DNA from 2 places in the Streptomyces sp. NPDC007971 genome. Region 2 is predicted to be linked to the other one. Evidence: riboswitches for the same ligand, from Rfam matches in the RefSeq annotation. Region 2 holds a riboswitch; the other holds the start of a gene.
The links. Region 2 has a riboswitch for cobalamin ahead of metE (5-methyltetrahydropteroyltriglutamate--homocysteine S-methyltransferase). Riboswitches for the same ligand answer to the same signal wherever they lie in the genome.
Positions count from the first base shown of each region.

Region 1 (7,464 bases), on a different contig from region 2:
AGGCGCACGCCCTGACCCGCCGCTGGCAGCCCGGCGAGACCATCGACTGCACCGCGGAGTCCTTCCGGGTCGCGGTACGGATCGCGGCCCGCTGCCTGCTGCGCGGCGAGTTCATGGACGAGCGCGCGGAGCGGCTCAGCGTCGATCTCGCGACCGTCTTCCGTGGTATGTACCGCAGGATGGTCGTCCCGCTCGGGCCCTTGTACCGGTTGCCGTTCCCGGCCAACCGTGAATTCAACCGGGCGCTGGCCGATTTGCATCTGCTGGTCGACGAGATCGTCGCCGAGCGGAGGGCATCTGGTCAAAAGCCGGACGATTTGCTGACGGCATTGCTGGAGGCGAAGGACGACAATGGCGACCCCATCGGGGAACAGGAGATCCACGACCAGGTGGTCGCGATAGTCACCCCGGGAAGCGAAACTGTCGCTTCCACGATCATGTGGCTGCTCCAGATCCTCGCCGAACATCCCGAACACGCCGAGAAGGTGCGCGCCGAGGTCCAATCCGTGACCGGCGGCCGGCCCGTTGGATTCGCGGACGTCCGTGCGCTCAGGCACACCAACAATGTCGTCGTCGAGGCCATGCGGCTGCGTCCCGCCGTATGGATTCTGACGCGGCGCGCGGTGACCGACACCTCCCTCGGCGGCTATCGCATTCCGGCCGGGGCGGACATCGTGTACAGCCCCTACGCCATCCAGCGCGACGGCAGCTCCTACGACCGTCACCTCGACTTCGACCCCGACCGCTGGCTTCCCGAGCGGTCCAAGGACGTGCCGAAGTACGCCATGAGCCCCTTCAGCGTCGGCAACCGCAAGTGCCCGAGCGACCACTTCTCCATGACCCAGCTGAGCCTGATCACCGCGGCGATCTCGGAGAAGTACCGCTTCGAGCAGGTCGGCGGGTCGAACGACACCACGCGCGTGGGCATCACGCTCCGGCCGCACCGGCTGCTGCTCACACCGCAGCCCTGGTAGGCCACCGGGTACCGGCGCGCGCTCAGGCGGCCTGCGGGCCCCGGAACGCGCGCCGGTAGGCGTTCGGCGTCGTGCCCAGCGCGCGGACGAACTGGTGGCGCAGCGCCGCTGCGGTGCCGAACCCGGTGCGCGAGGCGATCGCGTCCACGGTCTCGTCCGTGGCCTCCAGCAACTCCTGCGCCAGCAGCACCCGTTGGCGCAGGATCCAGCGGTAGGGAGTCGTCCCCGTCTCCTGCTGGAAGCGGCGGGCGAAGGTGCGCGGCGCCATATGGGCGCGGGCGGCGAGCTGCTCGACGGTCACCTCACGGTCGAGGTGTTCCTCCATCCACACCAGGACCTCGCCGACCGTGTCGCACGGGGCCTTGGGCAGCGGCCGCTCGATGTACTGCGCCTGGCCGCCGTCCCGGTGCGGCGGCACCACCATGCGCCGGGCGATCCTGTTGGCCACCTCCGGGCCCTGTTCCTTGCGCACGATGTGCAGACAGGCGTCGATGCCGGCCGCGGTGCCGGCGGAGGTGATCACCGGGTCCTCGTCGACGTAGAGGACGTCCGGTTCGATGACGGCCCGGGGATTGCGCAGCGCCAGCTCGCCGGCGTGACGCCAGTGCACGCTGCACCGCCGCCCGTCGAGCAGCCCGGCCGCTCCGAGCACGAAGACACCGGAACACACGCTCAGCACCCGGGTGCCGCGCCCGACCGCCCGCGCCAGGGCATCGAGCAGCGCGGGCGGATACTCCCGGGTGACGTACTCGCTGCCGGCCGGCACCGCGATCAGGTCGGCCTCCTCCAGCCGCTCCAGACCGTACGGCGTCGACACGGTGAGCCCGCCGACATGGGTGCTCAGCGCCTCGCCCTCCGCCGAGACCACGGCGAAGTCGTACACCGGCAGGCCCTCGTCGCTGCGGTCGATGCCGAACACCTCGCACACCACACCCAGCTCGAAGGGGTGCACTCCGTCCAGCAGCACGGCCGCCACGTTCCTGAGCATGCGACCAGTGTGCCTCAGAGCTGGCAGTAAATCGATGGTGTGCGGCAGTCCTGCCACTCCCGGTCAGGAGCGTTCGGCGCGACAGTGGTGACATGACCGGAAACCAGATCGAAGGCCTGATCGGAATGCTCACCACGCTCGGCATCCTGGTCCTCCTGGCCCTCCCGTCCGTGCTCGGCATCGTGCGCGACAGGCGCATCGACCGGCAGCTCGGGGAGGCCCAGGAGAACCGCGGAGGCGATCAGCGGAACAAGGAGACTCAGAAGTCCTCGTCCAGGTCCACGGTGCCCTCCACCGCGACCTGGTACGCCGACGGGCGGCGCTCGAAGAAGTTCGTCAGCTCCTGAACACCCTGCAGCTCCATGAAGGAGAAGGGGTTCTCCGAGCCGTACACCGGGGCGAAGCCGAGGCGCGTCAGGCGCTGGTCGGCGACGCACTCCAGGTACTGCCGCATCGACTCGGTGTTCATGCCCGGCAGGCCGTCACCGCACAGGTCGCGCGCGAACTGCAGCTCGGCCTCGACGGCCTCCCGCAGCATGTCGGTGACCTGCTGCTGCAGCTCGTCGTCGAAGAGGTCCGGCTCCTCCTTGCGGACGGTGTCGACCACCTCGAAGGCGAAGGACATGTGCATCGTCTCGTCGCGGAACACCCAGTTGGTGCCGGTCGCGAGACCGTGCAGCAGACCCCGGCTGCGGAACCAGTAGACGTACGCGAAGGCGCCGTAGAAGAACAGGCCCTCGATGCACGCGGCGAAGCAGATCAGGTTGAGCAGGAAGCGGCGGCGGTCGGCCCTGGACTCCAGACGGTCCAGCTTGTCGACCGAGTCGATCCACTTGAAGCAGAACCCGGCCTTCTCACGGATCGACGGGATGTTCTCCACGGCCGCGAAGGCGGCGGCGCGGTCGTCCGGGTCGGGCAGGTAGGTGTCGAGCAGCGTCAGATAGAACTGGACGTGCACGGCCTCCTCGAACAGCTGGCGCGACAGGTACAGGCGCGCCTCCGGGGAGTTGATGTGCTTGTACAGCGTCAGCACCAGGTTGTTCGCGACGATCGAGTCGCCCGTCGCGAAGAAGGCCACCAGACGGCCGATCAGGTGCTGCTCCTCGGGGGACAGCTTCGCGAGGTCGGCGACGTCCGAGTGGAGGTCGACCTCCTCCACGGTCCAGGTGTTCTTGATGGCGTCCCGGTAGCGCTCGTAGAAGTCCGGGTAGCGCATCGGACGCAGGGTGAGCTCGAAGCCGGGGTCGAGCAGGTTCTGGTGAGTCATTGCTGTCGGCGCGAGGCGCCGTCCTCCAGTGGTGATGGTCGGGTGGCGGGCGGGAGCTACTGGCAGGCCTCGCAGGACTCGGGGTTCTCCAGGGAGCAGGCGACGGCGTCGGGGTCGGCCGCCTGCTGGACGGGGATGGCCGGCTGGGCCTGCGCCGCGCGGGCGATCCGCGTCGCCGGACGCGAGCGCAGGTAGTACGTCGTCTTCAGGCCCGACTTCCAGGCGTACGCGTACATCGAGGAGAGCTTGCCGATCGTCGGCGTCTCCAGGAACAGGTTCAGGGACTGCGACTGGTCCAGGTACGGGGTGCGGGCCGCGGCCATGTCGATGAGCCCGCGCTGCGGGATCTCCCAGGCCGTGCGGTACAGCGCCCGCAGGTCCGCCGGGATCCACACGAAGTCCTGCACCGAGCCGTTGGAGTCGCGCAGCGCCTCACGGGTGCGCGCGTCCCAGACGCCCAGCTCCTTCAGGTCCTGCACCAGGTACGAGTTGACCTGCAGGAACTCGCCGGACAGGGTCTCGCGCTTGAACAGGTTGGAGACCTGCGGCTCGATGCACTCGTACACACCCGCGATGGAGGCGATCGTCGCGGTCGGGGCGATCGCGAGGAGCAGCGAGTTGCGCATGCCGACCGCGGCGATCCGCTCGCGCAGCGCCGCCCAGCGCTCGGGCCAGACCGGCTCGACGCCGTAGTGGTCGGGGTGCAGGACACCCTGGGCGGTGCGGGTCTTCTCCCAGGCGGGCAGCGGGCCGTTCCGCTCGGCGAGGTCGGCGGAGGCCTCGTACGCGGCGAGCATGATCCGCTCGGCGATCCGCGTGGACAGGGCCTTGGCCTCGGGCGAGTCGAAGGGCAGACGGAGCTTGAAGAAGACGTCCTGCAGACCCATCGCGCCCAGGCCCACCGGACGCCACCTGGCGTTGGAGCGGCCCGCCTGCTCGGTCGGGTAGAAGTTGATGTCCACGACACGGTCGAGGAAGGTGACGGCCGTGCGGACGGTCTCGTCCAGGCGCTTCCAGTCGATGTCCCCGTCGCTCACGAAGGCACCGAGGTTGACCGAGCCCAGATTGCAGACCGCGGTCTCCCCGTCGTCCGTGACCTCCAGGATCTCCGTGCAGAGGTTGGAGGAGTGGACGACATGGCCCGCGGTCGCCGTCTGGTTGGCCGTGCGGTTGGCGGCGTCCTTGAAGGTCATCCAGCCGTTGCCGGTCTGCGCGAGGGTGCGCATCATGCGGCCGTACAGGTCACGGGCCGGGATGGTCTTCTTCGCGAGCCCCGCCGCCTCCGCCCTGCGGTAGGCGGCGTCGAACTCCTCGCCCCACAGGTCGACCAGCTCCGGCACGTCCGCCGGGGAGAACAGCGACCACTGCTCGTCGGCGTTGACCCGGCGCATGAACTCGTCCGGGACCCAGTGCGCGAGGTTCAGGTTGTGCGTACGGCGGGCGTCCTCGCCGGTGTTGTCCCGCAGCTCCAGGAACTCCTCGATGTCGGAGTGCCAGGTCTCCAGGTACACGGCCGCGGCCCCCTTGCGCCGGCCGCCCTGGTTCACCGCGGCCACCGAGGCGTCCAGGGTCTTCAGGAACGGGACGATGCCGTTGGAGTGCCCGTTGGTGCCGCGGATCAGCGAACCGCGCGAACGGATGCGGGAGTACGACAGACCGATGCCGCCGGCGTGCTTCGAGAGACGGGCGACCTGGTGGTAGCGGTCGTAGATGGAGTCCAGCTCATCCAGCGGGGAGTCGAGCAGGTAGCAGGACGACATCTGCGGGTGGCGCGTACCGGAGTTGAACAGCGTGGGGGAGGAGGGCAGGTAGTCGAGGCGGCTCATGAGCCCGTAGAGCGCCGCGACCTCGTCCACCGCGCGGGCGCTGTCGTCCTCGGCGAGACCGGCGGCCACGCGCAGCATGAAGTGCTGGGGCGTCTCGATCACCTGGCGGGTGATCGGGTGGCGCAGCAGGTAGCGGCTGTGCAGGGTGCGCAGGCCGAAGTAGCCGAAGCGGTCGTCGGCGGCCGGGTCGACGAGGGAGTCCAGCCGGTCGGCGTGCAGCCGGACGAACTCGGCGGTGCGGTCGGCGACGAGGCCCTCGCGGTGGCCCACGGCTACGGACTCGGTGAAGGACGTCACACCCTGCGAGGCGGCCTCCGCGCGGACGGAGAGGGTCAGCAGCCGGGCGGCCAGCCGGGAGTAGGCGGGGTCCTCGGAGATGAGGCCGGCGGCCGCCTCCGTGGCCAGCTCGCGCAACTCCGCCTCGTCGGCCCGGGCGGAGCGGCCGCGCAGGGCGGCCGCGGCGACCCGGCCGGGGTCGGCGTCGGGGAGGTCGGCGGTCAGCTCGGTCAGGGTCCGCAGCAGCGCGGCACCGGGACCGTCGGTCTCCACCGGGGCTCCGGTCGCCTGGATGGCTGAAGCCGGGTCGGCTGGCGCGATGGTCACGTGGGGCTCTCCCTCGCTCGGCACGGGGCCTTGCGGAGGGCAGGGGGCGGCACGAGCGCACACGGCGTCGCGTCCACCAGCCCACTCCACGAGGCCCGGACGTCTCAAGGCACCCGCGCCGGACGGCCGGGTGCGTGCTGCCGGCAGGTCCTCGGACTGACGCGGGCGTGCGGATGCACGCAAGTACACCGTTGCGGGACAGTTCCGGATTCGCACCGGATTCCCCTGCGACGACAGCGAGGATGAGCATACATCTAGTGCCGGGCTGTCGTGTCACCCCCAGATGTTGTGTCGTCGTGGCTTCAGAGGGTCAACTCGTAGGTGAGGAGAGTGATGTCGTCCAGGTCGGGGAGGGGATTCCAGTCCCGCTCGGGTGTGCGAACGAAACCCAGGCGCTCGTAGATGCGGTGGGCGCTGTGCATGGTGCGCTGCGTGGACAGGACGATGCGGGTGCATCCCGCGGTGCGGCGGGCCCGGTCGATGCACGCGCGGACGAGGGCCTCGCCGACGCCCCGGCCGCGGGCGGTGCGCGAGACCGCGAGCATCCGGATCTCGGCCTCTGCCGGGCCCGCTATGTCGGCCATGGGGCCACCGGACGGGACGAAGGTGACTCCGCCCAGGACTGTCGCGTTGCGGACGGCCACGAGGACTTCGGCCGCGGCCGCCCGCTTGGCCACGTCCCGGAGCTCACCGAGGTACGCGTCGCTCTCGCCGAAGTCCAGCAGGCCGTCCTGGAGGTAGGCCTGGGCGGTGAGTTCTCCCAGGGCGGCGTATTCGGCGGGGTCTGCGCGGCGGATCAGGAGGTCCATGCCGGTGAGTGTGCACGAAACAGCGGGCCGCCGTGGTGGGTGGTAACCCGGCGGCCCGCTGGGCGGGGGCTAGTGGGTGCTTCCTGCCGTGGCGGGCGGGAGTTCCGCCTCGACCCCCGGCTCGCCCGCGTCCGCCGTGTAGTCCTCCGGGCGGGTCTCGTCGAGGCCCTCGGGGGCCTTCACGGCCTTCAGGACGACGGTCAGGACCACGGTGACGAGGACGTTCAGCACGAAGGCCGTCAGGCCGATGTAGCCGATCTCACCGATGCCGGGGATCTCCTTGGCGCTGCCGCCGAAGTGCTTCTGGGTCGGGGAGGCGACCCCGTAGGCCGCCGCCGTGCCGTACACCATGCCGACCGCCCACCCGGCCAGCAGCGCCCAGCGGTGGAACCAGCGTGTGAACAGGCCGCCGACCAGCGCCGGGAAGGTCTGCAGGATCCAGATGCCGCCCAGCAGCTGGAAGTTGATGGCGACCGTCTTGTCCATGGTCAGGACGAAGACCAGTGCGCCGACCTTCACCAGCAGCGACACGAACTTGGAGACCTGGGCCTCCTGCTTCGGCGTGGCGTCCGGCTTGATGAAGTCCTTGTAGATGTTGCGGGTGAACAGGTTCGCCGCCGCGATCGACATGATGGCCGCCGGGACCAGCGCGCCGATGCCGATCGCCGCGAAGGCCACGCCCGCGAACCAGTCCGGGAACATGTCCTCGAACAGCTGCGGGATCGCCAGCTGCCCGTTGGTGACCTTCACGCCGGCCGCGATCGCCATGAAGCCGAGAAGAGCCAGCAGGCCCAGCATCAGCGAGTACAGCGGCAGGATCGTGGTGTTGCGGCGGATCACCTCACGGCTCCTGGACGACAGCGTCGCGGTGATCGAGTGCGGGTACATGAACAGCGCGAGCGCCGAGCCGAGCGCCAGCGTGGCGTACGTCCACTGGCCCGCCTCCGGCGGGGCGAGCGCGCCGCGCGGCTTGCCGGTGGCGGGGTTGACCTGGCTG
Region 1 is NZ_JBIBJK010000001.1:588,648-596,111, forward strand. Features, by position in the region: gene ACFZCP_RS02650 (cytochrome P450) at 1-974, shown strand, start outside; gene ACFZCP_RS02655 (helix-turn-helix domain-containing protein) at 997-1,962, opposite strand; gene ACFZCP_RS02660 (hypothetical protein) at 2,055-2,309, shown strand; gene ACFZCP_RS02665 (ribonucleotide-diphosphate reductase subunit beta) at 2,222-3,229, opposite strand; gene ACFZCP_RS02670 (ribonucleoside-diphosphate reductase subunit alpha) at 3,286-5,658, opposite strand; cobalamin riboswitch at 5,783-5,938, opposite strand; gene ACFZCP_RS02675 (GNAT family N-acetyltransferase) at 5,961-6,467, opposite strand; gene mctP (monocarboxylate uptake permease MctP) at 6,537-7,464, opposite strand, start outside.
Region 1: linked by a shared signal. The riboswitch ahead of ACFZCP_RS02670 (ribonucleoside-diphosphate reductase subunit alpha) and the one ahead of metE (5-methyltetrahydropteroyltriglutamate--homocysteine S-methyltransferase) in region 2 are both predicted to bind cobalamin.

Region 2 (7,464 bases):
CCGCGCAGCCGGGGACGCTGCAGGGTGCTCAGGCGGTGGCAGACGGTCTCGTGGCCGAGGCCGTAGCGGTCGGTGAGGCGTTCGATGTCGTAGCGCACCTCCTCCGCGGCCGCGTGGAAGGCGCCGTACGGCAGGATCAGGGCTGCCGCGAAGTAGTTGGCGACGCCGATGCGGGCCAGGGCGTGGGCGGGCGAGCCGGCGGCGAAGTCCTCGGCGGCCTGGCGGTCGAGTTCGTCGCCGTACTCCAGCAGCGCGAGCTGGGTGGCCATCCGGAAGGCGCGCTGGCCGGGGCGCAGGCGGGTGGACAGGTGAAGAGTGCGGGTCGGCTCGTCGTAGTGGTGCAGGTGGTCGCCGGGCTCGCCCGTCAGCCGGACGCCGTGGTGGCCGGCGAGCCGGGCGGTCAGGGCCTGGACGACGTCTCCGGGCCGGATACCGATCTCCCGGGCGAGTTCCTCCGCCGCGAGGTCGGTGTCGTGGAGGTAGTTCCGGCGGCGGTAGAAGAAGTCCCGGATCTCCTCGTGGGGTGAGAGCGGCTGGTCGGCCGCGGTTCCGCGGCCGTCGGTGGCCTCGGCGAGGCGCTCGGCGAGCAGGTGGTTGCGGCGGCCGAGGCCGAGCAGGACCTGGGCGACGGCGGGCATCCGCGAGGCGAGGTCCGTCAGGTCGGCGGCGGAGACGCGGGCCTCGGCGAGTTCGCCGGCCAGCGCCTCCCGGAGGTCCGCCACCAGGCGCGTGGTGTCGCGCTCGGAGAAGAAACCCGGATCGACGCCGAAGGCCTCGGTCAGGCGCAGCAGGACCGGGACCGTCAGCGGCCGGGAGTCGTGCTCCATCTGGTTCAGGTAGCTGGGCGAGATGGCGAGGACGCGGGCCAGTTCGGCCTGGCTCATGCGCCGTTCCTCGCGCAGGCGCCGCAGCCGCGCCCCCGCATACGTCTTGCTCACCCCGTGGACCTCCATGTCCGGCTTCGGCTCAGCGTAGGCGATCAAACCGCCCGGGCCCCCTTCGCAAACTTGGCAGATAACGGCCGGAAGATTCGCAGAAGTTGGCAGGCATCCATGCTTGTTGGCACTCAGTGCCAGTGTCAGAGTTTCCGTGCGGCCCGCCGGACTCCGGGGACCACCGCCCGGAACCGGGGCGCGATTCATGCCCTGACGTCGGAGATCCCGGCGTCGGCGTGGTCATGACCGGCAGCGTTGCTCACCTCCGTCCCACCGCGTGACGACGGGCCGCACCTCAGAAATTCGACACACAGTGCCATCCCTGCTCGCCCGGGCAGGAGCATTGGCAGCCGGCACAGACCGAGGAGACGTGACAGTCATGGCAGAGGCGAGGACGCAGGCGGCCGGGAAGCTCGCGCAGCGCTGGGCCACCGACCCGCGTTGGCAGGGCATCGAGCGCACCTACCGTGCCGAGGACGTGGTCCGGCTCTCGGGCAGTGTCCGCGAGGAGCACACCCTGGCCCGGCGCGGCGCCGAGCGGCTGTGGCGGCAGCTGCACGAGCGGGACTACATCCACGCGCTCGGCGCGCTCACCGGCGGCCAGGCCGTCCAGCAGGTCAAGGCCGGTCTGCAGGCCATCTACCTGTCCGGCTGGCAGGTCGCCGCGGACGCCAACCAGGCCGGCCACACCTACCCCGACCAGAGCCTCTACCCCGCCAACTCCGTGCCCCAGGTCGTCCGCCGGATCAACAACGCGCTGCTGCGCGCCGACCAGATCGCCACCGCCGAGGGCGCGGGCACGGGTTCGACGGACGGGGGCACCGACTGGCTGGCGCCGATCGTCGCCGACGCCGAGGCCGGCTTCGGCGGTCCGCTGAACGCCTTCGAGCTGACCAAGGCGATGATCGCGGCGGGCGCGGCCGGCATCCACTACGAGGACCAGCTGGCCTCGGAGAAGAAGTGCGGCCACCTCGGCGGCAAGGTCCTGGTGCCGACCTCGCAGCACATCCGCACCCTGAACGCGGCCCGCCTCGCCGCCGACATCGCCGACGTGCCCACCGTGATCATCGCCCGCACCGACGCCCTCGCCGCCAACCTGCTCACCACCGACGTCGACGAGCGCGACGCCGAGTTCACCACCGGCGAGCGCACCGCCGAGGGCTTCTACCGCGTCCGGGGCGGCATGGCGCCCGTGATCGCCCGCGGGCTCGCCTACGCCCCGTACGCCGACCTGATCTGGGTCGAGACCGGCACCCCGGACCTCGCCCAGGCCCGCGAGTTCGCCGAGGCGATCCATGCGCGGTACCCGGACCAGATGCTCGCCTACAACTGCTCGCCGTCCTTCAACTGGAAGGCGGCCCTGGACGACGACCAGATCGCCAAGTTCCAGCGCGAGCTGGGCGCGATGGGCTACAAGTTCCAGTTCATCACGCTGGCCGGCTTCCACTCCCTCAACCACGGCATGTTCGACCTGGCCCGCGGCTACGCCGAGCACGGCATGACCGCCTACGTCGACCTCCAGGAGAAGGAGTTCGCCGCGCAGGCGCACGGTTTCACCGCCGTCAAGCACCAGCGCGAGGTCGGCACCGGCTATTTCGACCTGGTCTCCACCGCCGTCAACCCCGCCTCCTCCACCACCGCCCTGGCCGGCTCCACGGAGGAGGAGCAGTTCCACTAGGCCCCCCTTTCGGATCTCGCCGGGGCCCCGTCCGCCGCGAGGCGCCGTCGCCGGATACCAGCCCGGTGCACGCGAGACGCCCTCGCCGGATGCCGGCCCGGTCCACGCGAGACGCCCTCGCCGGATGCCGGCCCGGTCCGGGAGAAAGGCCCCGGGGAGGGCCGGACGCCCGGCGGCCCGCCCCGGCCCGGCGGGGGCCGGACGACCGTCCCTGTCCGGCCCCTGCCTTCCGCCCGCCCGCCCGCAGGAGAAGCGATGCCCACCAGTGCTCCGCCCCACCACGTCCGTGTCCTCGCTCCCCTGGGCGAGCGGCACGACGAGATCCTCACACCCGCCGCCCTGGACTTCCTCGGCCGGCTGACCGCGGCGTTCGCCGGCCGCCGCCGGGACCTGATGCGGGAACGCCGGCGGCAGATCCTCCGCCTGGCCAGTGGCTCCCCGCTCGACTTCCCGATGGTCACCTCCGCCGTGCGTGCCGACCCCTCCTGGCGCGTCGCGCCGCCCGCCCCGGGCCTGACCGACCGCCGCGTGGAGATCACCGGGCCGCCGGACCGCCGTATGACGGTCAACGCCCTCAACTCCGGCGCCCGGGTGTGGATGGCCGACTTCGAGGACGCCACCGCGCCCACCTGGAACAACGTGATCGGCGGCCAGCTCAGCCTGCTCGACGCCACCCGGCGGCGCCTCGACTTCACCACCGCCGAGGGCAAGCGGTACCGGCTCGGCGAACAGCTCGCCACCGTCGTCGTACGCCCGCGCGGCTGGCATCTCGACGAGGAGCACCTGGAGTTCGGCGACGGGCCCGTGCCCGCCGCACTCGTCGACTTCGGCCTGTACTTCTTCCACTGCGCGCAGCGCCAGATCGACGCCGGCCGCGGCCCGTACTTCTACCTCCCGAAGCTGGAGAACCGCTACGAGGCCCGCCTGTGGAACGACGTCTTCGTCACCGCCCAGGAACTCCTCGGCATCCCCCACGGCACGATCCGCGCCACGGTCCTCATCGAGACGATCACCGCCGCGTTCGAGATGGAGGAGATCCTCTACGAGCTGCGCGAGCACAGCTCGGGCCTGAACGCGGGCCGCTGGGACTACCTGTTCAGCCTGATCAAGACCTTCGGGCACCGCACCGACTTCCTGCTTCCGGACCGCGCGAAGGTCACGATGACGGCCCCCTTCATGCGGGCCTGCACCGAACTGCTCGTACGCACCTGTCACCGGCGCGGCGCCCACGCCATCGGCGGCATGGCCGCGCACGTGCCGGGTGGGGACCCGGCCGCGCACGAGGCGGCCCTCGCCAAGGTGCGGCTGGACAAGGAGCGCGAGGCCGAGGACGGCTTCGACGGCTCCTGGGTCGCCCACCCCGGCCTGGTGCCCGTCTGCCGCGAGGTGTTCGACGGCGTCCTCGGCGAGCGGCCGCACCAGATCGACCGGACGCGGGGCGACGTGGAGGTGACGGCCGCGGACCTGCTGTCGGTGCGCCGGATCAGCGGGCCGCCCACGCCCGAGGGGGTGCGCACCAACATCGCGGTGGCGCTGCGCTACTTCGCCGCCTGGCTGCGCGGACAGGGCGCGGTCGCTCTGCACGGTCTCATGGAGGACGCGGCCACCGCCGAGATCGCCCGCGTGCAGATCTGGCAGTGGCTGCGGCACCGGGTGATCGACCGGGAGACGGTCCTTCGACTGCTCGACGACGAGATCGCCGCGCTCGGCGCCGAGTACCCGTGGGCGCCCGTCGACGAGGTGCGCGCCCTCTTCGAACGCACGGCGCTCGCGGGCGAGTTGCCGCTCTTCTTCACCCCCGACGCCTACACCGCCCACCTGGTGCGGCGCGCGGGGGCCCGGTCATGACCGGCGGGATCCGGCGCGTCGGGGTGGTCGGCGGCGGTCTGATGGGCGCCGGCATCGCCGAGGTGTGCGCGCGGGCCGGGCTGGACACGGTGGTCTGCGAGGCGGACGCCACGGCCGCCCGCGCGGCACGCGAGCGCGTGAGCGCCTCCCTGGAGCGAGCGGTCGGGCGGGGCGGGCTGGAGCCGGCCGCCGCGCAGGACGCCCTCGCCCGCCTCGCCTTCACCGGCGACCTGGAGGAGATGGCCGACCGGCAGCTCGTCATCGAGGCGGTCGTCGAGAACGCGGACGCCAAGACCGAGGTGTTCGCCGCCCTCGACAAGATCGTCGAGGACCCGGCGGCCGTCCTGGCGACCAACACCTCCTCCCTGCCCGTGATGCGCCTCGGCATGGCCACCGCCCGCGCCGACCGGGTCGTCGGGCTGCACTTCTTCAACCCGGTGCCGGTACTGCCGCTCGTGGAGGTCGTCGCCTCCCTGCACACCGCACCCGGGACCGTGACCGCCGTCGAGTCCTTCGTCACCGAGGTCCTCGGCAAGACGGTCGTCCACTCCCGGGACCGGGCCGGTTTCGTCGTCAACGCGCTGCTCGTCCCCTACCTGCTGGCGGCCGTCCGCATGGCGGAGTCCGGCTTCGCCACCGCCGCCGACATCGACACCGGCATGGAGCTGGGGTGCGCCCACCCGATGGGGCCGCTCCGGCTCGCGGACCTGATCGGGCTCGACACCGTCGCCTCGATCGCCGAGTCGCTCTACGACGAGTTCAGGGAACCCCTCTACGCCCCTCCCCCGCTGCTCCATCGGATGGTCGAGGCGGGGCTGCTCGGCCGCAAGACCGGGCGGGGGTTCCACGAGTACGGCCGGTCCTGAGCGGACCGGCTCGCCCGGGCTGAGGGGCCCGGTGCGGGGAACGGGCCGCGAGGCCCGGACGGCAGCGACCGGTCGAGGGATCCGGCTGCTGCTCACAGGGGAGGGGCGGGAAGCGCGTGTGCGGCGCTTCCCGCCCCGGCGCGTCGTCCGACGTTCGGATGGCGGCCCGTCTCGTGCCGCCATCCGAATGACGGACATCACCTCACGCTCGACCGCACCGCCCTCTAGGGTGGCCGGTGCAGCTGGTTCGCCCCGTCCGCCAGACGGGATGCGTCGCAAGAGGGAACCCGGTGGGAATCCGGGACTGCCCCGCAGCGGTGAGCGGGAACGACCGCCGTCATACGCACTGGGCCCGACAAGGGCCTGGGAAGCGACGGCCAGTAGGTGTCCTCCCCTGAGGACGTGCCCGCGAGTCCGAAGACCTGCCATCTGCCCGCGTACGGAACCGCTCGTGCGCGGACATCCCGGTGACCTCGAGGGCGGGTCGGCGCACACACCGAACGGACGGCCGTGGGCCGGTGCCGTCCGGTCCGTCGCCCCTTCGCGCTCTCGTCCCGTCCCCGGGATCTCAGGGATTCATCTCGCGAAGGAGATCTCCGTGACCACCAAGACCGCAGCCGCGGCAGCACGGGCCACCGTGTACGGCTACCCCCGCCAAGGACAGAACCGGGAACTGAAGAAGGCCGTCGAAGGCTACTGGAAGGGCCGCGTCACCGCCGACGCGCTGCTCGCCACCGCCACCGACCTGCGCCGCACCAACTGGCGCCGGCTGGCCGACGCCGGCATCGACGAAGTGCCGACCGGTGACTTCTCGTACTACGACCACGTGCTGGACACCACCGTCATGGTCGGCGCGATCCCCGGCCGCCACCGCGACGCCGTCGCCGCCGACCCGCTCGACGGGTACTTCGCCATGGCGCGCGGCACCCAGGACGTCGCGCCGCTGGAGCCCGCTTCGACCCGCTCACCCTGCTGGACCGTCTGCTGCCGGTGTACGCCGAGGTCCTCGCCGACCTGCGCGCGGCGGGCGCCGAGTGGGTGCAGCTCGACGAGCCCGCCCTGGTCCAGGACCGCACGCCGGCCGAACTGAACGCCGCCGCCCGCGCCTACCGCGACCTCGGCGCCCTGACCGGCCGGCCGAAGCTGCTGGTCGCCTCCTACTTCGACCGTCTCGGGGCGGCCCTGCCGGTGCTGGCCAAGGCACCGGTCGACGGACTCGCCCTGGACTTCACCGGGGCCGCCGCCGCCCATCTGGAGGACCTGGCCGCCGTCGGCGGGCTGCCCGGCAAGCGGCTGGTCGCCGGTGTCGTCAACGGGCGTAACATCTGGGTCGACGACCTGACGGCGTCGCTCGCCACGCTCGGCACCCTGCTGGGCCTGGCCGACCGGGTCGACGTGTCCGCCTCCTGCTCCCTGCTGCACGTGCCCCTCGACACGGCGGCCGAGCGGGACATCGATCCGCAGATCCTGCGCTGGCTCGCCTTCGCCCGGCAGAAGACGGCCGAGATCGCCGTCCTCGCCAAGGGCCTGGCCCACGGCGCCGACGCCATCGCCGCGGAACTCGCCGCGAACCGGGCCGACCTGGCCTCCCGCGCGAACTCCCCCGTCACCCGCGACCCGGCCGTCCGCGCCCGCACCGCCGCCGTCGCCCCGGACGACGCGCGCCGCTCCCCGTCCTACCCCGAGCGGGCCGCCGCCCAGCGCGCCCATCTGCGCCTCCCCCTGCTGCCCACCACGACCATCGGCTCCTTCCCGCAGACCGGCGAACTGCGCACCGCACGCGCCGACCTGAGGGCCAAACGGATCGGCACCGCCGGGTACGAGGAGCGCGTCAGGACGGAGATCCAGGAGGTGATCGCCTTCCAGGAGAAGGCCGGCCTGGACGTCCTGGTGCACGGCGAGGCCGAACGCAACGACATGGTCCAGTACTTCGCCGAACAGCTCACCGGCTACCTCGCCACCCAGCACGGATGGGTCCAGTCCTACGGCACGCGGTACGTCCGGCCGCCGATCCTGGCCGGCGACATCTCCCGCCCCGAGCCGATGACCGTGCGCTGGACGACGTACGCCCAGTCCCTGACCGGCCGCCCGGTCAAGGGCATGCTCACCGGACCGGTCACCATGCTCGCCTGGTCGT
Region 2 is NZ_JBIBJK010000014.1:255,089-262,552, reverse strand. Features, by position in the region: gene ACFZCP_RS28860 (short-chain fatty acyl-CoA regulator family protein) at 1-938, opposite strand, end outside; gene aceA (isocitrate lyase) at 1,315-2,613, shown strand; gene aceB (malate synthase A) at 2,869-4,461, shown strand; gene ACFZCP_RS28845 (3-hydroxybutyryl-CoA dehydrogenase) at 4,458-5,327, shown strand; cobalamin riboswitch at 5,554-5,772, shown strand; partial or broken gene metE (5-methyltetrahydropteroyltriglutamate--homocysteine S-methyltransferase) at 5,926-7,464, shown strand, end outside.